One region of the Streptomyces sp. NPDC088730 genome, then DNA from elsewhere that is predicted to be linked to it. Evidence: predicted binding sites of a transcription regulator. Region 1 holds the regulator's gene; the other holds the start of a gene.
The links. Region 1 encodes HspR, which represses chaperone genes until heat shock. Its sites were predicted from a motif close to TTGAGNNNNNNNNNCTCAA; they were not measured.
Positions count from the first base shown of each region.

Region 2: lon (endopeptidase La) is a predicted target of HspR. The motif match lies at 7,811-7,829, and genes of this name have one in related genera.

Region 1 is NZ_JBIVLK010000006.1:183,041-194,999, reverse strand. It holds gene clpB (ATP-dependent chaperone ClpB) at 1-1,665, opposite strand, end outside; gene ACIP89_RS20405 (pyridoxamine 5'-phosphate oxidase family protein) at 1,870-2,274, shown strand; gene ACIP89_RS20400 (hypothetical protein) at 2,403-2,723, opposite strand; gene ACIP89_RS20395 (hypothetical protein) at 2,720-2,986, opposite strand; gene ACIP89_RS20390 (helix-turn-helix transcriptional regulator) at 3,150-4,124, shown strand; gene ACIP89_RS20385 (LuxR C-terminal-related transcriptional regulator) at 4,217-5,221, shown strand; gene ACIP89_RS20380 (heat shock protein transcriptional repressor HspR) at 5,269-5,715, opposite strand; gene dnaJ (molecular chaperone DnaJ) at 5,717-6,910, opposite strand; gene grpE (nucleotide exchange factor GrpE) at 7,034-7,693, opposite strand; gene dnaK (molecular chaperone DnaK) at 7,690-9,549, opposite strand; gene ACIP89_RS20360 (sugar transferase) at 9,907-10,647, shown strand; gene ACIP89_RS20355 ((Fe-S)-binding protein) at 10,762-11,959, shown strand, end outside.
Region 2 is NZ_JBIVLK010000003.1:296,537-308,495, reverse strand. It holds gene ACIP89_RS13280 (multifunctional oxoglutarate decarboxylase/oxoglutarate dehydrogenase thiamine pyrophosphate-binding subunit/dihydrolipoyllysine-residue succinyltransferase subunit) at 1-2,971, opposite strand, end outside; gene ACIP89_RS13275 (ATP-binding protein) at 3,229-4,305, opposite strand; gene ACIP89_RS13270 (response regulator transcription factor) at 4,302-5,039, opposite strand; gene ACIP89_RS13265 (spermidine synthase) at 5,275-5,967, opposite strand; gene ACIP89_RS13260 (nucleotidyltransferase) at 6,191-7,009, opposite strand; gene ACIP89_RS13255 (isochorismatase family protein) at 7,059-7,643, opposite strand; gene lon (endopeptidase La) at 7,852-10,278, shown strand; gene ACIP89_RS13245 (polysaccharide deacetylase family protein) at 10,363-11,043, opposite strand; gene ACIP89_RS13240 (lysozyme) at 11,342-11,959, opposite strand, start outside.

The DNA.
Region 1 (11,959 bases):
GGCCGGGATGCCGGTCCAGGCGCCGACGACATCAGCGATGTCGTCCGGGCCGACCTCCTCCTTGACCAGCGTCTCCTTGGGCTCCTTCGCGGCCTCCTGCTCGGCCTCCGCGGCCTCGGCCAACTCTCTTTCAAGACCCGGGATCTCGCCGTACAGCAGCTTGGACGCGCTGTCGAAGTCGCCGTCGCGCTGGGCGCGTTCGGCCTGTCCGCGCAGATCGTCGAGGCGTTCCTTCAGCTCACCGACCCGGTTGAGGCCCTGCTTCTCCTTCTCCCAGCGGGCGTTGAGGCCGCGCAGCTCCTCCTCCTTGTCGGCGAGGTCGCGGCGGAGCTTCTCCAGGCGCTGCTTGGAAGCGGCGTCGGCCTCGTTCTTGAGGGCCAGCTCCTCCATGTGCAACCGGTCGACGGCGCGCTGGAGTTCGTCGATCTCGACCGGCGAGGAGTCGATCTCCATGCGCAGCCGGGAGGCCGCCTCGTCGACGAGGTCGATGGCCTTGTCGGGAAGGAAGCGCGAGGTGATGTAGCGGTCGGACAGGGTCGCGGCCGCGACCAGCGAGGAGTCCGCGATCTGCACCTTGTGGTGGGCCTCGTAGCGGCCCTTGAGCCCGCGCAGGATCGCGATGGTGTCCTCGACGGACGGCTCCGCCACCAGCACCTGCTGGAAGCGGCGCTCCAGCGCCGGGTCCTTCTCGATCCGCTCGCGGTACTCGTCGAGCGTGGTGGCGCCGACCATCCGCAGCTCGCCGCGGGCCAGCATGGGCTTGAGCATGTTGCCCGCGTCCATGGCGGAGTCGCCGCCCGCACCGGCACCGACGACGGTGTGCAGCTCGTCGATGAACGTGATGATCTGGCCGTCGCTCTCCTTGATCTCGGAGAGGACGGTCTTCAGCCGCTCCTCGAACTCGCCGCGGTACTTCGCGCCCGCGACCATCGCGCCGAGGTCCAGCGAGACGAGCCGCTTGTTCTTGAGGGACTCCGGGACGTCGCCCTTGACGATGCGCTGGGCGAGCCCCTCGACGACGGCGGTCTTGCCGACGCCGGGCTCACCGATGAGCACGGGGTTGTTCTTGGTGCGGCGCGAGAGCACCTGGACGACACGGCGGATCTCCTGGTCCCGGCCGATGACCGGGTCGAGCTTGCCCTCGCGGGCGGCCGCGGTGAAGTCCGTACCGAATTTCTCCAGGGCCTTGTACTGGCCCTCCGGGTCGGCTGTGGTCACCCTGCGCCCTCCCCTGCTCTTCTCGAACGCGTCCAGCAGCTTCTTCGCACTGGCCCCCTGCCCGTCGAGGATCTCACCGGCGCGCCCGCCCTTGGCCGCGATGCCGATCAGCAGGTGCTCGGTGGAGATGAAGTCGTCGCCCAGCTCCTTGGCCCGCTGCGCCGCGTCGGAGATCACCGCGAGCAGCTCGCGGTTGGGCTGCGGGGGTGCGACGGTCGACCCGGTCACGCTGGGCAGTGCGGCCAGCAACCGCTCCGTCTCGGTGCGAACGGCGATCTGGTCCGCCTCGACGGCGGCCAGCAGATCGACGAGGTTCTCGTTGTCCTCCCCCGCGAGCAGCGCGAGCAGCAGATGCCCCGGGGTCAGATCGGGGTGCCCGTCCTTCACGGCCCTGTTGGTGGCCGCGTTGATGGCGTCCCGGCTCCTGTTGGTCAGCTCGGCGTCCACGTGCCCTCTCTCCTCCTTGCGACGACTGGCCCGTACTCAATTCTGACACGAACAACGTGTACAAAGTTGAGTCTATTCCACTCAAGGCGGAAAGCGGTCCACTACCGCACCGCTACGTACTGCCGCGCGCCTCATCTCCGAGTGAACCGGCCGGCCGGCCCGCCCGCCACCGCGGAGCGCCGCCGGGCTGCCTACGCTGGCCCCATGGCAGTCGACCTACGCAACCCCGGCCCCGAGTACCTCGCCTTCTGGCGCGAGCCGCACGTCTGCACCCTGACGACGCTCCGCCCCGACGGCACCCCGCACGTGGTCCCGGTGTGCGTGACGTACGACCCCGAGGCCGGTCTCGCCCGCATCATCACCGGCAGGCACAGCCGCAAGGTCGCCAACATCCTGGCCGCGGGACCGGACGGCGCACGGGTCGCGGTCTGCCAGGCGGAAGGGCGCCGCTGGGCGACCCTGGAGGGCGTCGCCAGGGTGCGCACGGAGCAGGACAGGGTCGAGGACGCGGTACGCCGCAAGACGGCCCGCTACGGGCGCGCACCGAAGCCCAACCCGGACCGCGTCGCCATCGAGATCACCCTGGACCGGGCGCTCGGCCGCGGCTGACCGGGGCGCTCCCCTCCCACCGGACGTTCCGCCGGACGGGCACAGCACAACGGCGTCACCGTGTTCAGGTCACGGTGACGCCGTTGTGTGGGGGAGTGTCTGAGCGACGTGGAACGACGGGGGATCGCTCAGGCACTGCGGGGGGTGGCGGAGATGGCTTCAGGCTCGAACAGCTGGTGGTCACGCTGTGCGAGGTTCACAAAAATCATGTCGTACCGAATGGCGCAGCGCACCGGCTGCGGCGCCCCGCGCGGCTTGCGGAGACAGCGGTAGGCGCGGACCTCCCCGTCGTCCTCACGAGCGACGACGACCGGGTCACCGAACAGAGTGACCATCAACGAATCACCACGGTGGGGGAGTGCCGTGACGAGGTCGATGAAATGCCACCCTGACCGGTAGGCCGTTGCCATTTCGCGCCTGAAGGTCCGGTCGTCCGGTGGGGTGGTCACAAGTCTGCCCTGTTCTCCACGGAATTCCCCCAGCCAACGTCGGACTGGTGAAAGTCGCCGGAGGCAGCGGGCGCCACATTGCCCCAGCCCACGTCGGACTGGTGAAGGTCACCGGAGGCAGCGGGCGCCACATAGCCCCAGCCGACATCGCCCTGGTAATGGTCGACGACAGCGCCTGCCTGCGCATTGCCCCAGCCAACGTCCGAAGTAGAGCCATGCGCCACGAGCAGCAGTGCGGCAGCCGCGAACGCAGTGCCAAGCACTGACCGAAGCATTCTCTTGTACATAGTCGGCTTCGTCCTCACCTGTTGGATCCTCTCCCCCGCTCTTCAGAGACGATGGCTCATTCGGACGCGTCAATGCCACAGGAGCGATGCATCATGTTCCTGAATGTTCAGGACCCTGGGGGGTGGAGTTTTGCCTATAATGGACACCAAACCGACACATACTCACGCGGTCACGAACCTGTGCACCGAAGGCGCCAGGCTGTATGCGGCCGCGCTCAGTGTGGGCCGTCTGGCCCGCGCCGAGGTCAGGCCCGCACCCTGCCTCGTCGAACTCGGTCTCCTGCTGCCCGATCCGGACGACGCCTCGTGGCTTCGCCCGGTTCCGCCTTCGGCCGCTCTGGCCCAGCGCCTCTACCCGCTGGAACGCGAGATCCAGGATCGCAGGCGGACCTCCGTCGAGCTGACCGAAGCCTTCGAACCGTTCCTGGCCATCAGCGCCCAGAGCCCCGCGCCCACGCATGCGATCACGGTGCTGGAGGGCATCGACCGGATCAACGGAGCGCTCGACCTGGCCATCGCCGAGAGCCGGACGGAAGTGCTGACCGTCCAGCCCGGGGGCAGACGCAGCGAGGAGGTTCTCAGCGAGGCCCTGACCCGCAGCAAACCTCTCATAGATTCCGGCATCAGCGTCCGCACCCTCTACCAGCACACGGTCCGGCACAGCCAGCGCACGTTCGCCTACGTCGACCTCATGGCGGGCGCCCGGATGGAGATCCGCACGCTCGAAGAGCTCATCGAGCGCCTCATCATCTGCGACGAGACCGTAGCCTTCATCCCGGTCCAGGACGACCTGCCCGTCGCCCTGGAACTCCGTCACCCCGCACTGGTCGCCTATCTGACGAAGGTCTTCGAACAACTCTGGCGCCGAGCCGTCCCGTTGGACGAGGCGGCTCCGTACGACCCGGCCCGCGACGGCATCACGGGCGTCCAGCGCGCCATCGCCACGCTGCTGATCGAGGGGCACGTCGACGAGGCGATAGCCCGCCGGCTCGGCATGAACGTCCGCACCTGCCGCGCCCATGTCGCCAAGCTGTCCGCCGTGCTGGGAAGCACGAGCCGTGCCCAGCTCGGTTACCTGATCGCCCAGTCAGGAATCCTCGATCAGGACTCCTGACCGGCCGGCTCCCCCGCAAAACCCACAGTGGCCCGCGAACTACGCTGCCACCACCGTCATCTTGCTGCACTGCCGAAAATGGGGGGACACGAATGGGCAGGGATGAGGACACACCGGCGCACGCCCACAAGGACCGTGCGCTGTGCGACACGGCGGTCGGGATCTACACCGAGGCCCTGAGCGCGGGACGGATACCCCGGACCGCCATCGAGCCGGCGCCCTGTCTCACCGAGCTGGCACTGGTCCACCCCGACCCGCAGGACGAGGCCTGGGTACGTCCCGTGCCGCCGTCCGCCGCCCTGGCTCACCTGCTGCAGCCCGTCGTCCGGGAGATCCACGAACGCATCAGCCTCTCGGCCGCGCTGGCCGACTCGCTGGCACCACTGACAACCGTGGCCAGTACGGACCCCAACCTCGCCATCACCGTCCTCGAAGGCCTGCCCCTGATCGACGCCGCCGTCCAGAACGCGACGGAGAGCGCCACGGAGGAGATCCGGACGCTTCAGCCGGGCAGCACCCGGCCGCCCGACCAGCTCCAGAGGGCCCTGTCGCGGGCCCGGCTCACCCTGGAGCGGGGCACCCCGCTCCGGCACATCTACCAGCACCCCGTCCGCTACAACCAGACCTTCAAGGCCTATCTGAAGCAGATGCCGCCGGGCCTCCTCCAGATCCGCACCCTGGAGCAGACGGTCGAGCGGCTGCTCGTCTTCGACCACACCGTGGCCTTCATCCCCGCCAACGCCGCCCGCGATGTCGCGCTGGAGATCCGTCACCCCGCGCTGGTCCGCTATCTGATCCAGATGTACGAGGTCCTGTGGGCGCAGGCCATCCCGCTCACGGAGCCGCTGCCGCCCGCTCCGGCCGGCGCCTCGGTCACCGCTGTCCAGCTCAGCGTCGCCCGCCTCCTGGTCGAGGGCCACGCCGACCAGGTCGTGGCCGGAAAGCTCGGCATCAGCGTCCGCACCTGCCGCGCCCACGTCTCCAAGCTCATGCACACGCTCAACGCCACCAGCCGGACCCAGCTCGGCGCCCTGCTCGTCCGCTCGGGTATCGCCGGGACGGCACAGGAGCCCGCCACCCCGGCCGATCCGGGGTGACGGGCTCCGCGCCGCGGGGGGTCCGGCCCGCTCAGTCCTCGGGCCGCTCAGCCCTTGGGCCGCTTGGGACGCCAGACCACCAGTGCGCTGGTGTGCTGCACGTCCTGGTACGGCACCAGATCGCGCCGGTAGGAGGCGTGCACCTGGGCCTCGCGCTGCTGGAGCGCCGCATCCGCGCCGTCCACGGCCGCCGACAGCTCGGCGATCCGCTGCTGGAGCGCGGCGACCTGGTTCTCCAGCTCGATGATGCGTTTGATGCCGGCCAGGTTGATGCCCTCGTCCTGCGACAGCTGCTGCACGGTGCGCAGCAGCTCGATGTCGCGGGCCGAGTAGCGCCTGCCGCGCCCGGCCGTGCGGTCGGGCGAGACCAGGCCGAGGCGGTCGTACTGGCGCAGCGTCTGGGGATGCAGCCCCGAGAGCTGGGCCGCGATCGAGATCACGTACACCGGGGACTCATCGGTCAGCTGGTACGGATTACGCCGACGGCCGTCCACCTCAAGCTCCCTTCGCTGCCTGGAACAGCTCCGCCCGCGGGTCCTGGTCCGCGGTGGCCTTGCGATAGGCCTCCAGGGCGTCCCGGGCGTCCGTGCCCAGGTCCTGGGGGACCACCACCTCCACGGTGACCAGCAGGTCGCCGCGGCTGCCGTCCTTGCGCACCGCGCCCTTGCCCCGGGCGCGCATGGTACGCCCGTTGGGCGTGCCGGCCGGCAGCTTCAGGGTGACCGGGGGGCCGCCGAGGGTGGGCACCTTCACCTCGCCGCCGAGCGCCGCCTCCGTGAAGGTGACGGGCACGGTGACCGTGAGGTTGTCGCCCTTGCGGCCGAAGACCGGGTGGGCGTCGACGTGGACGATGACGTAGAGGTCACCGGCCGGTCCGCCGCGCTCGCCCGGACTGCCCTTGCCGCGCAGCCGGATCCGCTGGCCGTCGGAGACGCCCGCCGGGATCCGCACCTGCATGGTGCGGGACGACTTCGCCCGGCCGCTGCCCTTGCAGACGTCGCAGGGGTCCTGGGCGATGAGGCCCCGGCCCTTGCAGTCCACGCAGGGATCGGTGAGCGAGAACCCGCCGCCGGTGCCGCGCGAGACCTGTCCGGTGCCGACGCAGGTGGGGCAGACCCTGGGGGTGCCGTTCTTGTCGCCGGTGCCGGAGCACGCCTTGCAGGGCGCCTGGCTGGACATCCGGAGCGGGACCGTGGCCCCGTCGACCGCCTCGGTGAAACTGAGCGTCACCTCGGACTCGATGTCCTGGCCGCGGCGCGGCTGCACCCGGGTGCCGGCGCCGCCGCCCCGGTTGAAGAGGCCGCCGAACACGTCGCCCAGGCCGCCGCCACCGCCGCCGAAGCCGCCGGCTCCGCCGCCCTGGCCGCCGCCCGGGGTGCCTCCGAAGAGGTCGCCCAGGTCGAAGTTGAAGTTGCCGCCACCGCTGCCGGGTCCGGGGCGGAAGCCGCCGTTGCCGAAGAGGGCGCGGGCCTCGTCGTACTCCTTGCGCTTCTTGGTGTCACCGAGGATGTCGTTGGCCTCGGAGATCTCCTTGAAGCGCTCCTCCGCCTTGTTGTCACCCTTGTTGGCGTCCGGGTGGAACTCGCGGGCGAGCTTCCGGTACGCCTTCTTGATCTCGGCGTCCGTGGCGTCCTTCGGGACGCCGAGAACCTTGTAGTAGTCCTTCTCGACGAAGTCCTTCGTACTCATCGACGTCCCTCCTTCCGGACGACCGGCCCGGGGCCTCGCGTACGGATCGGGCCGGTGTGCGGCGTGATCCGTACGCGAGGCCCGGTGGCCGGGCGGTGTGCTGCCAGGTGGTCGGACGGAATGTCAGACCTCCTCGCCGCCACCGCTCTCCTCGTCGGCTGCCTGCTCTTCTTTCGCGTCCTTCGCGGCCGCGGGCGTCGCCCCCGGCTGGGGTTCGGCCACCGCCACCCGTGCGGGACGGATGGTGCGCTCGCCGATCCGGTAGCCGGGCTGCAGGATCGCCACGCAGGTCGTCTCGGTGACGTCCGGCGCGTACGAGTGCATCAGGGCCTCGTGGATCGTCGGGTCGAAGGGCTCGCCCTCCTTGCCGAACTGCTGCAGGCCGAGCTTGGCGACGACCGTCTCCAGCGATTCGGCCACCGACTTGAACCCGCCCAGCAGCTCGCCGTGCTCCCGGGCCCGGCCGACGTCGTCGAGCACGGGCAGCAGCTCGGACAGGAGACCCGCGACCGCGATCTCCTTGACCGTGACCCGGTCCCGCTCCACGCGGCGACGGTAGTTCTGGTACTCGGCCTGGAGCCGCTGGAGGTCTGCGGTGCGCTCGGAGAGCGCCGTGCGGACCTGGTCCAGCTGTGCCGTCAGACCGGCTGTCTCGTTCGCGTCCCCGGCGGGGGCCGCCGCCTCCTCGGAAGAGGGGGTGGCGGCCTCCGTCCCGGCGTCTTCAGGGGTGGCGCCGGAGGGGACGTCGGGCTTCTCCTCGAAGCCCGGAGTCTCCTCGGTCACGCCGCACCGCCCTTGGTGTCCTTCTCGTCGTCGACGATCTCGGCGTCGACGACATCGTCCTGGCCGTCGGCCTGGGCCTGCTCGGCACCCGGCTGGCCATCGGCCTGCGGGCCGCCCTCGGCCTGGGCGTTGGCGTACATCGCCTGGCCCAGCTTCTGGGAGACGGCCGCGACCTTCTCGGTGGCGGTACGGATCTCGGCGGTGTCCTCGCCCTTGAGCTTCTCCTTCAGCTCGGTGAGCGCGGTCTCCACCTCCGTCTTCACGTCGCCGGGGACCTTGTCCTCGTTGTCCTTGAGGAACTTCTCCGTCTGGTAGACGAGCTGCTCGCCCTGGTTGCGCGACTCGGCGGCCTCGCGGCGGCGGTGGTCCTCGTCCGCGTACTGCTCGGCCTCTTCACGCATCCGGTTGACCTCGTCCTTCGGCAGCGAGGAGCCACCGGTGACGGTCATCTTCTGCTCCTTGCCGGTGCCGAGGTCCTTGGCAGCGACGTGCATGATGCCGTTGGCGTCGATGTCGAAGGCGACCTCGATCTGCGGCACGCCGCGCGGGGCCGGCGGCAGACCGGTCAGCTCGAACATTCCGAGCTTCTTGTTGTACGCCGCGATCTCGCGCTCGCCCTGGTAGACCTGGATCTGCACGGACGGCTGGTTGTCCTCGGCCGTCGTGAAGATCTCGGAACGCTTGGTCGGGATCGTGGTGTTGCGCTCGATGAGCTTCGTCATGATCCCTCCCTTGGTCTCGATACCGAGGGACAGCGGGGTCACGTCGAGGAGCAGGACGTCCTTGACCTCGCCCTTGAGGACACCGGCCTGGAGCGAGGCGCCGATGGCGACGACCTCGTCCGGGTTCACACCCTTGTTGGCGTCCTGGCCGCCCGTGAGCTCCTTGACGAGCTCGGCGACGGCCGGCATACGGGTCGAGCCGCCGACGAGAACGACGTGGTCGATCTCGGAGAGCTGGATGCCCGCGTCCTTGATGACGTTGTGGAACGGGTTCTTGCAGCGGTCCAGGAGGTCCGCGGTGAGCTGCTGGAACTGCGAGCGCGTGAGCTTCTCGTCCAGGTGCAGCGGGCCCTCGGCCGACGCCGTGATGTACGGCAGGTTGATCGTGGTCTCCGTCGAGGACGACAGCTCGATCTTCGCCTTCTCCGCGGCCTCGCGGAGACGCTGGAGAGCCATCTTGTCCTTGGACAGGTCCACGCCGTGCCCGTTGGCGAACTGCTTCACCAGGTAGTCGACGACGCGCTGGTCCCAGTCGTCACCACCGAGGTTGTTGTCACCGTTGGTGGCCTTCACCTCGACGACGCCGTCACCGATCTCCAGGAGGGACACGTCGAAGGTGCCGCCACCGAGGTCGAAGACGAGGATCGTCTGGTCGTCCTTGTCGAGCCCGTACGCCAGCGCGGCGGCCGTCGGCTCGTTGACGATGCGCAGGACGTTCAGGCCCGCGATCTCGCCGGCCTCCTTCGTCGCCTGACGCTCGGAGTCGTTGAAGTACGCCGGGACGGTGATCACCGCGTCGGCGACCTTCTCGCCCAGGTACGACTCGGCGTCACGCTTCAGCTTCTGCAGGATGAAGGCGCTCATCTGCTGCGGGTTGAAGCTCTTGCCGTCCAGGTCGATCTTCCAGTCAGTGCCCATGTGGCGCTTGACGGAGCGGATGGTCCTGTCGACGTTCGTCACTGCCTGGCGCTTGGCGACCTCGCCGACCAGAACCTCGCCGTTCTTCGCGAAGGCGACGACGGACGGCGTGGTCCTGGCGCCTTCGGCGTTGGTGATGACGGTGGGCTCGCCGCCTTCGAGAACGCTGACGACGGAGTTAGTCGTGCCCAGGTCGATGCCGACCGCACGTGCCATTTCAATTCCTCCAACTGACTACTTGAGTGGATCTGGCTCAAGGATGCATGACATCACCCTCGGAGTCAACAGACCTGAGTCGACTCGACTCAACTATCGTGCACGCACCTCGCGCCACCAGCGAATTATCCACCTTTGTGACGGCGGACACACATCGGGCGGACGCCGCATACGCGCCACACGGGACGAATCCGAGCCACTCCCCGGCGACACCTGCCCGGCTCGCGAGCCACACACCCCCCACCATCATCGCGCCATGGGATCGTTCTGTCACAAAATGCCGTGATCCGCACAAAACCGGCAACCGGCTACCCCAGGAATCCGACACCGGACAGCGACACCAGGCAGGTGCGAACGATGCAGGCGCAGAGGCCGGGACGGCGGCGGACGCCGCCGCGGAGCCGACGGCGGGCGCGGGGGCAGCGGCAGGGATGGAACCGCCGCCAGGGGCCCGCCCGGCGCCCCTGGCAGCCACCGCGACCGTCCCGCGCGACGCGCGCCCGCACGGCCCTCGCCGCCCTGAGAGCCCTTGCCCCGCCGCGCCCCACCACCAAACGCACCCTGGACCTGCTCCTCGGCTCGGCCCTCCTGCTGCTGGCCGCCCCCGCCCTCGCGGCGGCCGCCCTCGCCCTCGCCGCACGGCGGCACCCCGGCGGCGTACTGGACCGCTCCCCCCGCACCGGACCGGCGGGCAGGCCCTTCGTGCTGCGGTCACTGCGCACCCGGCGGCTGGGGCTCGACGTGCTCTCGCGGCTGCCGCACGTCGTACGGGGCGAGCTCTCCCTGGTCGGCCCCGAGCCACTCGCGCCGGGCGACGGACGGGGCACGGCCGCCGGTGCGAGAGACTGGCGGCGGGAACTGAAGCCCGGACTGACCGGCCTGGCGCAGGTACGCCGCCACTCCACGATGCCGTGGGACGAGGCGGACCTCCTCGACCGGCACTACGCCGAGCACCGGGGGACCGCCCTGGACCTGGCGATCCTGGCCGAGGCCGTACACGGTCCGCTGCGCCGGGCGGTCCGCGGACTCACCCGGCGCGGCCAGGTATGCCTGAGCGACACAGATCACCGCCTGCCCAACTACAGCGCGGCGGAATAAGTGGATAGTGTCAGCACAGACTGATTAAGTTACTGCTTAGTAAGCATCTGAGTAACATCTGAGTAATCAGCGATCACCGCTGAATCCCACCCTCGCAGGCCCGAGGAGCCCCCAATGCAACTCGCCGCGATCATCGTGTCGCTGGTGCTGACCGTGGTCGGCGTTGCGCTCATCGCCCGAGCCGTCGCGCAGATCTACCGGTTCGTCACGCTCGGACAGCCGGTCCCGGCCGGCAGTCGCACGGACAACCCGAAACAGCGCACGATCACCCTGGTCAAGGAGTTCCTCGGCCACACCCGGATGAACCGGTGGGGGATCGTCGGCTTCGCGCACTGGTTCGTCGCCATCGGCTTCCTGACCCTGCCGCCGACGCTGCTCCAGGCGTACGGACAGCTCTTCAAGGCGGACTGGGTCCTGCCGGTCATCGGTGATTGGCTGCCGTTCGAGCTGTACATCGAGTTCATCGGCCTGATGACGACGGTCGGCATTCTCGTGCTGATCGCCATCCGGCTGCTGAACCTGCCCTCCCGGGCCGGCCGCAAGTCGCGGTTCGCGGGCTCGAAGGCCTGGCAGGCGTACTTCGTCGAGTACGTCATCCTCGTCATCGGCCTGGCGATCCTGACCCTGCGCGGTCTCGAAGGCGCGATCCACCACGTCGGCGGCTACGAGGCGGCGTACTTCGTCTCGTACCCGCTGGTCCTCGCCTTCAAGGGACTCGCGCTCGGCACGCTGCAGAACCTCATCTACCTCACCGCGATGATCAAGATCGGCGTCTCGCTGATCTGGATGATCACGGTGTCGCTCAACACCAACATGGGTGTCGCCTGGCACCGCTTCCTCGCCTTCCCGAACATCTGGTTCAAGCGCGAGGCCGACGGCGAGGTCGCGCTCGGCGCGCTGCAGCCGATGACGTCGGGCGGCAAGCCGATCGACTGGGAGGACCCGGGCGAGGACGACACCTTCGGTGTCTCCCAGGTCGAGCAGTTCTCCTGGAAGGGCATCCTCGACTTCTCCACGTGCACGGAGTGCGGCCGCTGCCAGTCGCAGTGCCCCGCCTGGAACACCGGCAAGCCGCTCTCCCCCAAGCTCCTGGTCATGTCCCTGCGCGACCACGCGCACGCCAAGGCCCCGTACCTGCTGGCCGGAGGCGGCAAGGACATGGAGGGCAACGAGAAGGCGACGGAGGAACAGCTCAAGGACGTCCCCGCCGCCGCCCTCGCGGAGGCCGAGCGCCCGCTGATCGGCACCGTCGAGGAGAACGGCGTCATCGACCCGGACGTCCTGTGGTCCTGCACCACCTGCGGTGCCTGCG
Region 2 (11,959 bases), on a different contig from region 1:
CGGAGAGGTAGAGCAGCGGGGTGTAGTCCTCGCCGGTCTTCTGGTCGACGAGCACCGCGTGCCGCTGGCCGAAGGTGCCGCGGCGGGTGTCCTGGCCGGCGAGCCGGACCGGGGTGCCCTCCATCAGCAGCGAGCCGATGGCGAGCGTCTCGCCCATGCCCCAGTCGATGGTGCCGTTGTCCACGGAGGCGGCGCGGCGCTGCATCTGCGGCATCAGTCGCGGGTGCACCGTGATCGAGTCGGGGATGTTGACCTGCGACTCGGCGATCAGCTTCACGACCTCCGAGGACACCGCGGTGGTCACAGCCACCGGGAACTCGGCCTGGACGTCCGGGACATGCGGCTGGGACGGTGCGGAGGTGGCCTCGCGGACCTCCGCGAAGACCTTCTCCAGCTGGCCCTGGAAGTCCTGGAGCGCCTGCTCGGCCTCCTCCAGCGTGATGTCGCCGCGACCGATGAGGGACTCGGTGTAGAGCTTGCGCACCGAGCGCTTCTTGTCGATCAGGGTGTACATCTGCGGGTTGGTGAACTCCGGGTTGTCGCCCTCGTTGTGACCGCGGCGGCGGTAGCAGATGAGGTCGATGACGACGTCTTTGTTGAACGTCTGCCGGTACTCGAAGGCGAGCCGCGCGACGCGGACCACGGCCTCCGGGTCGTCGCCGTTGACGTGGATGATCGGCGCCTCGATCATGCGCGCGACGTCCGTCGCGTACATCGAGGAGCGCGAGGACTCCGGGGCGGCGGTGAAGCCGACCTGGTTGTTGATCACCACGTGCACGGTGCCGCCGGTGCGGTAGCCGCGCAGCTGCGACATGTTGAGCGTCTCGGCGACGACGCCCTGGCCCGCGAAGGCCGCGTCGCCGTGGAGCGCGACGGGCAGGACGGTGAAGTCCGTGCCGCCCTTGTTGATGATGTCCTGCTTGGCGCGGGCGATGCCCTCCAGGACCGGGTCGACCGCCTCCAGGTGCGAGGGGTTGGCGGCCAGCGAGACCTTGATCTGCTCGCCGTCCAGACCGGTGAAGGTGCCCTCGGCGCCCAGGTGGTACTTCACGTCGCCGGAGCCGTGCATCGACCGGGGGTCGAGGTTGCCCTCGAACTCGCGGAAGATCTGCGCGTACGACTTGCCGACGATGTTCGCCAGGACGTTCAGCCGGCCGCGGTGGGCCATGCCGATGACGACCTCGTCCAGGCGCGCCTCGGCGGCGGAGTCGATGACCGCGTCGAGCAGCGGGATGACGGACTCGCCGCCCTCCAGCGAGAACCGCTTCTGGCCGACGTACTTGGTCTGCAGGAACGTCTCGAACGCCTCCGCGGCGTTGAGCCGGCGCAGGATGCGCAGCTGCTCCTCGCGCTCCGGCGCGGGGCGCGGACGCTCCACCCGGTCCTGGAGCCACTTGCGCTCCTTCGGGTCCTGGATGTGCATGAACTCGATGCCGGTGGTGCGGCAGTACGACTCACGCAGCACACCGAGGATGTCGCGGAGCTTCATCAGGGTCTGCCCGGCGAAGCCGCCGACGGCGAAGTCCCGCTCCAGGTCCCACAGGGTGAGGCCGTGCTCGGTGATGTCCAGGTCGGGGTGCTTGCGCTGGCGGTACTCCAGCGGGTCGGTGTCGGCCATGACGTGGCCGCGGACCCGGTAGGAGTGGATCAGCTCGAAGACCCGTGCGGCCTTGGTGACGTCGTCGTCGTGCGAGGCGTCGATGTCCTTGAGCCAGCGGACCGGCTCGTAGGGGATGCGGAGCGCCTTGAAGATCTCGTCGTAGAAGTCGTTCTCGCCGAGCAGCAGCTGGGAGAGGATCCGCAGGAACTCGCCGGAGGCGGCACCCTGGATGACCCGGTGGTCGTACGTCGAGGTCAGGGTCATGACCTTCGAGATGCCCAGCTTGTTCAGGGTGTCCTGCGAGGTGCCCTGGAACTCCGCCGGGTAGTCCATCGCGCCGACACCCATGATGAGGCCCTGTCCGGGCATCAGGCGGGGCACCGAGTGGACGGTGCCGATGCCGCCGGGGTTGGTCAGCGAGGCGGTGACGCCGGTGAAGTCGTCCATGCCGAGCTTGCCGTTGCGGGCCCGGCGGACGATGTCCTCGTAGGCCTGCCAGAACTCGAAGAAGTTGAGCGTCTCGGCCTTCTTGATGGCCGCGACGACCAGCTGGCGGTCACCGTTCGGCTTCACCAGGTCGATGGCCAGGCCGAGGTTGACGTGCTCCGGCTTGACCAGGGTCGGCTTGCCGTCCTTCACCGCGAAGGAGTGGTTCATCGCCGGCATGGCCTTGAGGGCCTGCACCATCGCGTACCCGATGAGGTGCGTGAAGGAGATCTTCCCGCCCCGGGCGCGCTTGAGGTGGTTGTTGATGACGATGCGGTTGTCGAAGAGCAGCTTCACCGGGACGGCGCGGACGGACGTGGCCGTCGGCAGCTCCAGCGAGGCGTTCATGTTCTTCGCGACCGCGGCGGAGGGGCCGCGCAGCGTCACGTACTCCGGCCCGGCGGGGGCCTCGGCGGCCGGTTCGGCGGCGGCCTTGGCGGCCGGAGCCGGAGCGGCCTTCGCGGGAGCCGGTGCCGCCTTCGCCGGAGCAGCGGGAGCGGCCGGAGCCGCTGGGGCGACAGGGGCGGGCGCGGGCGCCGGAGCGGCGGGTGCAGCCGGGGCCGGAGCCTGGGCCGCGGGCTGCGCGGGCGCGGCAGGCGCGGTGTGGTTGGTGGCGGTCGGTGCGGTCACGGCCGGAGCCGTGGGCACCGCAGCCCCCGCGGCTGCGGCGCCGGGAACGGGCTTGTCCGCCGTGCCGGACGTACCCGGCTTGTAGTCGGCGAAGAAGTCCCACCAGGCGCGATCGACCGAATTGGGATCCTGGAGGTACTGCTGGTAGATCTCGTCGACGAGCCACTCATTGGGGCCGAAAGCAGCAGCCGGGTTCGAACCCGGGCTGGCTTGGTCGGTCGAGATGCTCGAGTTACTGGGGGACTGAGACGACACGGCGGCAACCGCCCTCTTCCGCTTCACAAGGTGGTGGACAGCGGAAATCAAGGCTACGCCTCCCGGACCGTTCCATGCGGACCGGGCCGGTCTTCGTCGTGCAAGTCACATCGAAAGTCGGGTTTCGGCGCAGGAAATGGCGGGAAACAAGCTTGGTTCCGCATTGCTCCGGGTACGCGAGACCGCAGTTACGGCCCCTTGGACCGTACCCCTTGAACAGAACACGCAGAACGTGTCCTTCCGGTTCGAACCCTATGTCAACCTCGCGGTTGATGGGTCCCCGGAAGAGTGACGCGGATGCGGCATCCGCGAGCTGATTCGGCCACGCCGATCCGTCCGCCGTGCAGATCCACCGCCCAGCGGGCGATCGCCAGGCCGAGACCGGTACCCCCGTCGCTGCCCGGACCGTGCGGGGACGTCACGTCGCCCCGGTTGAAACGCTCGAAGACCCTGTGCCGCTCGGACTCCGGAATGCCGGGGCCCTCGTCCACGACCTCCAGATGCAGCGACTCGGGCTGGGCGCCGCGCCGGGCGCGCACCGTCACCCGGCCGTGCGGCGGGCTGTGCTTCACCGCGTTGTCGATCAGGTTCGCCACCACCTGGTGCAGCCGCTCCGCGTCGGCGTGCGCGGTCAGCTCGGGCGGCGACACGTCCAGATGGAGATGGACGTCCTTGCGGGTGGAGTTCCCGGAGCCGGAGGACAGCCGGCGGTGGGCGGTGGCCAGATTCGCCTCCTTCAGCACCCCCGACAGATACGGCCAGACCTCGAAACGGCGGGCCTTCAGCGTGACGACGCCGTTGTCCAGCCGGGACAGGTCCAGCAGCGTCTCCACCAGCCTGCCGAGCCGTTCGGTCTGCTTGAGGGCGGTGCGCATGGTCTCCGGATCTGGAGAGGACACCCCGTCCACGACGTTCTCCAGCACGGCTCTCAGCGCCGCGATGGGGGTGCGCAGCTCGTGTGAGACATTCGCCACCAGCTCCTTGCGGTGCCGGTCCACGGCCGCCAGATCGTCCGCCATCAGGTTGATGGTCTGGGCCAGATCGCCCAGCTCGTCACGCCGGTCGGCGCCGCTCACCCGTCTGGTGTAGTCGCCGTGCGAGATCGACCGGGCCACGGCCCGCATCTCGTCCAGCGGCGCGGTCAGTCCGTGCGCCACGAACTGGGTGATCAGCAGGGTCGCGATGACCGAGAACACCGTGATGAACCGGAGCTCGGTACGGGTGCGCAGGGCGACCATCAGCAACCCGGTCGTGATGAAGACCGAGACCACGACGAGCGTGCCCAGCTTGGCCTTGATCGAGAACGGCCGCAGCCCCGGTCCGGGCGCGGTCATGGCGCTGGGGTCTCCAGGGCGTAACCGACACCGTGCACCGTACGGATGCGCTCCGCGCCGATCTTCCGGCGCAGCGCCTTGATGTGGCTGTCGACGGTCCTGGTGCCGGAGGCGTCCGCCCAGTCCCAGACCTCGGCCAGCAGCTGCTCACGGGACAGCACGGCGCGCGGCGTGTTGGCCAGGCAGACCAGCAGGTCGAACTCGGTCGGCGTCAGATGGACGTCGTCCGCCCGCACCCGCACCCGGCGCTGCGCGTGGTCGATCTCCAGCTCACCGAGGCGCAGTATCCCGCTGCGCGGCGTCACGGCGGCCAGCGCGGCCCGCTCGACCCGGCGCAGCAGGACGTGCACCCGGGCCGCCAGCTCACGCATGGAGAACGGCTTGGTCATGTAGTCGTCGGCGCCGACCCCGAGCCCGACCAGCATGTCGGTCTCGTCGTCCCTGGCGGTCAGCATCAGCACCGGCACCGGGCGCTGCGCCTGCACGCGGCGGCAGACCTCCAGCCCGTCGAAACCGGGCAGCATGATGTCGAGCACCATCAGATCCGGCTGCCAGGCCTCGGCCGCGTCCACGGCCGCGGGGCCGTCGAGCGCGGTCTGCACCAGGAAGCCCTCGGCCCGCAGCCGGGCGGAAATGGCATCGACGATCGTCGCGTCGTCCTCGACCACCAGCACCCGGCGCTGCGCGCCCGGGGTGGCCGCGACACCGTTGTGGGTGGTGTGTGTCTGTTCCATCGCCCCGCCCCTGCCCGTTCTCGCGGGGGTCATTCCCCCGGACGCACGGTTATCGCTTGTGAATTTCGCGGGAGATCCCGTTATCGGTCAGCAGCGTAAAGGCAGCGGACGGTTCCCGGCTACGCAGGGTGCAAGGGCGCGGGGGTGCGTCGCCCGCGCGAGGGAGGCGGAGTGTCGCTCTTGTGACGCTTGGCCCCCGGGCGTCCCGTGGGCCCGGATACCCGGCGGGGGAATCTCAGGCGGCGCGAAGTGCGAGATGGACCACGTCCGGCACACCCCGGGCAACGCCTACCTCTTCGGTCCGAACCCCATGGAATCCGGCATCGCGCAGGGATTCCTCGAATTCCGCGGACGGCTGCGCGGACCACACCGCGAGCACTCCGCCGGGTGTGAGGCACCGGAGGCAGTCGGCCAGACCGGCGGGGGAGTAGAGGTTTCCGTTGTCCTCCGTGACCGTCCAGTCCGGCCCGTTGTCGATGTCCAGACACAGTGCGTCGTAACGCTCCGTAGTGGTACGGAGGTGGGTGACGAGATCCGCCGTCAGGATCCCGGCCCGCGGATCGGCCAGCGCCTCGCCCGAGATCCCGGCCAGCGGCCCGCCCAGATGCCAGTCCACGATGGCCTGTTCCCGCTCCACCACCGTGATCCGGCCCCAGCGCGGCTCCGCGGCGGCCCGCGCGAGCGAGAACCCGACGCCGAGGCCGCCGATGAGCACCGCCGGGGCCGGCCTGCCCGCGGGCAGCGCGGCGAGGGCGGCGTCGATCAGCAGCCGCTCGGAGCGCCCGTCCGAGGTGTCCATCAGGAAGCACCCGTTGGCGATGATCTCGAAGTCGTCGCCCCGCCTGCGCAGGACGACCTCCCCATACGGTCCCTCGCGGCGGTCGAGGGTGACGGGGGCGAGGGCGTCGGGGCCGTAGGTGTGGTGCATGGCGCGGGTCTCCGGTGGGTTGGTCGACGGGTGCGGGCACCGCCGTTGGGTGTCGGGCCCATCCTGGCCCGGCCGGCGGTGTCCGGGCCAGCGGGATGCCCGGCCGGGCCAGGTGTCCGAAGGATCGTGTCCGGGCCGGTGGGGTGCCCGAAGGGCGGTGTCCGGGCCGGTGGGGTGCCCGAGCGGGCAGGGGCCGGTACGGTCCGGCCGCCGCCCGGCCGGGTCAGGGGCGGGGTGCCTTCTCGCCGTGCACCGCGATGTGCTCGGCCGCCAGCCACGGGGCGAGGTCGTCGACGAGCATCGACAGGACGGCCGGGTCGGCGGTGGGGGTGCGGCCCGTGCGGGCGGCCAGTCGCATCTGCCCGGCCCGTTCGGGCAGGTGCGGGTAGTAACGGGCGAAGAGCTCGGCGCACTCGGACAGATCGCTGGTCCAGCCGCCCCACCTCGGCATCACCAGCGTGAAGCCCGTCCGCACGATCCGGCGGGCGACGCCGCGGCTCATGGCGCGGCGTTCCGGGTCCGTCGCGGCCCCGGCCGCCCGCTCGTGCCAGTCCGGCAGCAGCAGGCACAGGTCGCCGTTGGTCTCCCGGGCGAGCAGTGAGCTCGGACGGTAGCGGGGCAGCAGGCCGGCGAGGTCGTCGCCGAGCAGCGGGGTGCACAGGCAGGCGATGAAGAAGCCCGCGTCATGGCGTTCGAGGTCGCTGAGCACGGTCTCCCGGCCGGACAGCAGGATGCCGACGCCGTCGATCTCCTCGAAGGACGCGTCGAGCCCGGCCTCGACGGCGTCCGCGTCGGCCCGGTCCGCCTCGGTGGGTCCGGCGCGCAGGACCAGCTGAAGATCCAGGTCGGAGATACCGGGAACGGCCGTGCCGCGCGGAACGCTGCCGTAGACGTAGGCACTGTCCAGCCGGTCGGGGCCGAAGACCTCGGAGATCCGGGAACGGGCGGCCGCCACGACCGGCGCGAACCGCTCCGGCACCCGGCTCAGCGACCCCTCCCGGGCGATCGTGCCGTCCGGTTCCAGCCCTCTGCCTTCGTTCATACGGGCGCTCTGCCCTGCCGCCGGGTCCGAGCCGGACGCCTTTCGGGGCTCATCGCGGACGTGACGTCGGGGCGGCGAACGACACCTCCGCGGCCGGCGTGGTGACCTCGGCATCGCCGCTGATCGCCCATGCCGCGACCCGGGACACCACGGCGGCCGGGACGGCGGCGCTGATGCCCGGGACGGCCGGGACGTCCTGCGTCGCGTGGGCGTCGTACGGCAGGACGACCCGGTAGCCCAGGGCCAGGGCGGTGCGGGCGGTGGCCTGGACGCACATCTCCGACATCACCCCGCACACCACGAGCGACCGGGCCCCGGCACCGCTCAGCAGCTCTCCCAGCCTGGTGCCCGCGAAGCCGTCGTCCAGGGTCTTGCGGATCACCACCTCCCCGGAACCGGCCTCGACCGGCAGGTGCAGTGCCCAGCCCGGGGTGTGCGGCTCGTCGTCCGAGCCGGGTGCGCCGTCGTTCTGGAGGTGCACGACCAGCGCGCCGCCGCTCCGGGCCCGCGCGATCAGCTCCGTCACCCGCGCCAGGAGCCCGGCCGCGCCGGGCACCGCCCGCTCGCCCGTCACCCCCGCCTTCTGGACGTCCACGACCAGCAGGGCCTGCGAGGGGGGAGCGACATCGTTCATGGCGCCATCCTGTCCGGCGCGGCCCGCGCCTTCCAGGGGATTTCGCGGGATTTCACAGGCGCTCTCCCGTGTTGCACGAGGGCGGGCGGAGGCTGCCGTTCCGTGAGCGCGATTCCTGATCGCTCACAGCGAACACGGGTTGGGGAACATTGAGCAGCTCATAAGCATTGAGTCTGCATAGCTCAACTTGACTGCCGAAGGGGAGATCATGGCTACTGAGTCCAATGCGGTCACACCGCTCACCCTGCCTGTGCTGCCGCTCGACGGCGAGGTCGTGCTGCCCGGAATGGTGGTGCCTCTGGACCTGTCCGACACCGACGTACGCGCCGCTGTGGAGTCCGCGCAGGCCGTCGCCCGCGAGGGCGCAGGCAAGCCCGAGGTGCTGCTCGTCCCGCGCATCGACGGCACCTACACCGGCATCGGTGTGATCGGCACCGTCGAACAGGTCGGACGGCTCTCCGACGGAGACCTCGGGGCGCTCATCCGGGGCCGCGACCGGGTACGGATCGGCGCCGGCACCGGCGGGCCCGGTTCCGCGCTCTGGGTGGAGGGCACCCGGGTCGACGCCTCGGCCCCCGATCCCCTTCCCGGAGCCGTCGCCGAGCTCGCCAAGGAGTACAAGGCGCTCGCCACCAGCTGGCTGAAGCAGCGCGGCGCCTGGCAGGTCGTGGACCGGGTCCAGCAGATCGAGGACATCTCCGCGCTCGCCGACAACTCCGGATACTCCCCCTTCCTCACCACCACCCAGAAGGTGCGGCTGCTGGAGACCGCGGACCCGGTCGCCAGGCTGAAGCTCGCCATCCAGTGGCTCGGTGAACACCTCGCGGAGCAGGACGTCGCGGAGTCCATCGCCAAGGACGTCCAGGAGGGCGTCGACAAGCAGCAGCGCGAGTTCCTGCTGCGGCGCCAGCTCGACGCCGTCCGCAAGGAGCTCTCCGAACTCAACGGAGACTCCGGATCCGGCGACGAGTCCGACGACTACCGGGCCCGTGTCGAGGCCGCGGACCTTCCCGGGCACGTCCGCGAGGCCGCGCTCAAGGAGGTCGACAAGCTGGAACGCTCCTCCGACCAGAGCCCCGAGGGTTCCTGGATCAGGACCTGGCTCGACACCGTCCTCGAACTGCCGTGGACCGAGCGCACCGAGGACGCCTACGACATCAAGGGCGCCCAGGAGATCCTCGACGCCGAACACGCGGGCCTCCAGGACGTGAAGGAGCGCATCACCGAGTACCTCGCGGTGCGCAAGCGGCGCGCCGACCGGGGTCTCGGCGTGGTCGGCGGGCGGCGCGGAGGCGCGGTGCTCGCCCTGGTCGGACCTCCCGGGGTCGGAAAGACCTCGCTGGGTGAATCCGTCGCCCACGCCATGGGCCGCAAGTTCGTCCGCGTCGCGCTCGGCGGCGTCCGGGACGAGGCCGAGATCCGCGGCCACCGGCGCACCTACGTCGGCGCGCTCCCCGGCCGCATCGTCCGCGCCATCAAGGAGGCCGGTTCGATGAACCCGGTCGTCCTGCTCGACGAGATCGACAAGGTCGGCTCCGACTACCGGGGCGACCCGGCCGCAGCCCTCCTCGAAGTGCTCGACCCGGCCCAGAACCACACCTTCCGCGACCACTACCTGGAGGTCGAACTCGACCTCAGCGACGTCGTCTTCCTGGCCACCGCCAACGTCCTGGAAGCGATCCCGGAGGCCCTGCTCGACCGGATGGAGCTGGTCAGGCTGGACGGCTACACCGAGGACGAGAAGGTCGTCATCGCCCGCGACCACCTGCTCCCGCGCCAGCTGGAGCGGGCCGGACTGGAGCAGGACGAGGTGACCCTCGACGAGTCCGCCCTGCGCAAGCTGGCCGGCGAGTACACCCGCGAGGCGGGCGTACGGAACCTGGAGCGCTCCGTGGCCCGGCTGCTGCGCAAGGTCGCGGCCCAGCACGAACTGGGCGACCGGGAGCTGCCGTTCACGGTGACCGACGAGCACCTGCGCGGTCTCATCGGCCGGCCGCACCACGTCCCCGAGTCCGCCCAGGACCCGGCCGAGCGCCGCACCGCGGTGCCGGGCGTGGCCACCGGGCTCGCGGTGACCGGCGCCGGCGGTGACGTCCTCTTCGTCGAGGCCTCGCTCGCCGACCCGGAGACCGGCGCATCCGGACTGACCCTCACCGGCCAGCTCGGTGACGTCATGAAGGAGTCCGCGCAGATCGCGCTGAGCTTCCTGCGCTCGCACGGGGCGGAGCTGGAGCTGCCGGTGGCGGACCTCAAGGACCGGGGCGTGCACATCCACTTCCCGGCGGGCGCGGTCCCCAAGGACGGCCCGAGCGCGGGCATCACCCTGACGACCGCGCTGGCCTCGCTGCTCTCCGGGCGCCTCGTGCGCACCGATGTGGCGATGACCGGTGAGGTGTCGCTGACCGGACGGGTGCTGCCGATCGGCGGTCTGAAGCAGAAGCTGCTCGCCGCCCACCGCGCGGGCATCACCACGGTGGTGATCCCCCAGCGCAACGAGGCGGATCTGGACGACGTCCCCGCCGAGGTGCTGGAGACCCTGGAGGTCCACCCGGTCACCGACGTCCGCCAGGTGCTGGAGATCGCCCTCGCCCCGGCCTCTTCCCTCGCGGAGCGGAGGATTCCGGCCGCGGCGTGACGGGCGTGGCAGTACGTACACGGCCGGATGGACGGCCCGCCCTCCCGGCGACGGGAGGGCGGGCCGTTTCGCGTGCGTGGGGTCCTACGGGCGGTAGATCGTGCCCGGGACCGGCTCGGCAGGCGCCATCAGCTGGGGGACCGTCACGAAGGTGTAGCCCTGCTTCTTCAGCGCGTCGATGATGCCCGGCACCGCGGGCACCGAGCCCTTGTAGATGTCGTGCAGCAGGATGATGCCGTCCTTGCTCGCCTGGTCGAGTATCCGCTTCTTGATCAGCGCGGAGTCGGTCGTCGAGTAGTCCTTGGCGGTGGCGCTCCACAGGATCTGGGAGAGCCCCAGGTCCTTGCTGATGTTGGAGACGGTGTCGTCGGTGCGGCCCTGCGGCGGGCGCATCAGCCGCGGCTTCTTGCCCGTGATCGCCGCTATCGCGTCCTGCGTCTTCTCCAGCTCGGCCCGTATCTGGGCGGGCTTCTTGTCCGTCAGGATCTCGTGCGACCAGGTGTGGTTGGCCACCTCGTGGCCCTCGGCCTCGATCCGGCGGACCGTGTCGGGGTGCTTCTTGACGTGGTTCTTGCCCAGCAGGAAGAAGGTCGCGTGGACCTTCTTCTCCTTGAGGATGTCCAGCAGGTGAGGGGTGTCCTCGGCCGGGCCCGCGTCGAACGTCAGGGCTATGCACTTGGCCTTGCGGCAGTCCACCGGGCCGAACGAACCCTTGGAGTCCGAGGCGGCGTCGGCGCGTGCGGAACCGGGGGCGGTGGTCTCCATCGAGCAGCCGCTGAGCGTGAGGGTGAGGGCCGTCACAAGGGTGACGGCCAACCCCGTGCCGATCGACTTCGTCCTACTGGGCAAGGCGGGTCACTCCTTCTCTGCTGAATGGCGCACTCGCCGTGCGCCCGGAGGGACTATACACACCACGTATACATGCCGTGTATAGCGGGGTGGCCACCTTCCCCCGAAGCTCAATGCCTGGTCAGGGGCATGGAACGGGAAGAACCCGGCGACGGAGTGCGTCACCGGGTTCTTCTGCGGGGAGTGCGCGCCTGGCGGGCGCCGGCGGGGCGGCTCAGCCGTTGGCCAGCGCCTGTACGCGGTCGAGGGCGCCGTTGAAGTGGCTGTGGTCGCCCACGGTGGGGCCGGTCGAGGTGTACTGCCACATCGTGTAGAAGCCCCAGCCGGCCGGGAGTGCGCCGACGGTGGTGTTGTAGCGGGCCACCCAGAGCGGGTTGGTGGTGCCGAAGCCCGCGTTGTTGCCCGTGCAGGTCTGCCACCAGCTCGTCGCGGTGTAGATGACCGCGTCGCGTCCGGTGCGCGCCTTGTAGGTGTTCACGAAGTCGCGGATCCAGGACACCATCGCGGCCGGCGTCTTGCCGTAGCACTGGTCGCCGTACGGGTTCCACTCGATGTCGAGGGCACCCGGCAGTGTCTTGCCGTCCCTGGACCAGCCGCCGCCGTGGTCGACGAAGTAGTTGGCCTGGACGGCGCCGCTCGTGGTGTCCGGGGTGGCGAAGTGGTACGAGCCGCGGATCATCCCCACGTTGTACGAACCGTTGTACTGCTGGGCGAAGTCCTCGTTCGTGTAGTACGTCCCCTCGGTCGCCTTCACGTACGCCCACTTGACTCCGCTGCTCCAGAGGGCGGACCAGTTCACGGCGTTCTGGTGGCCGCTGACGTCCACGCCCTC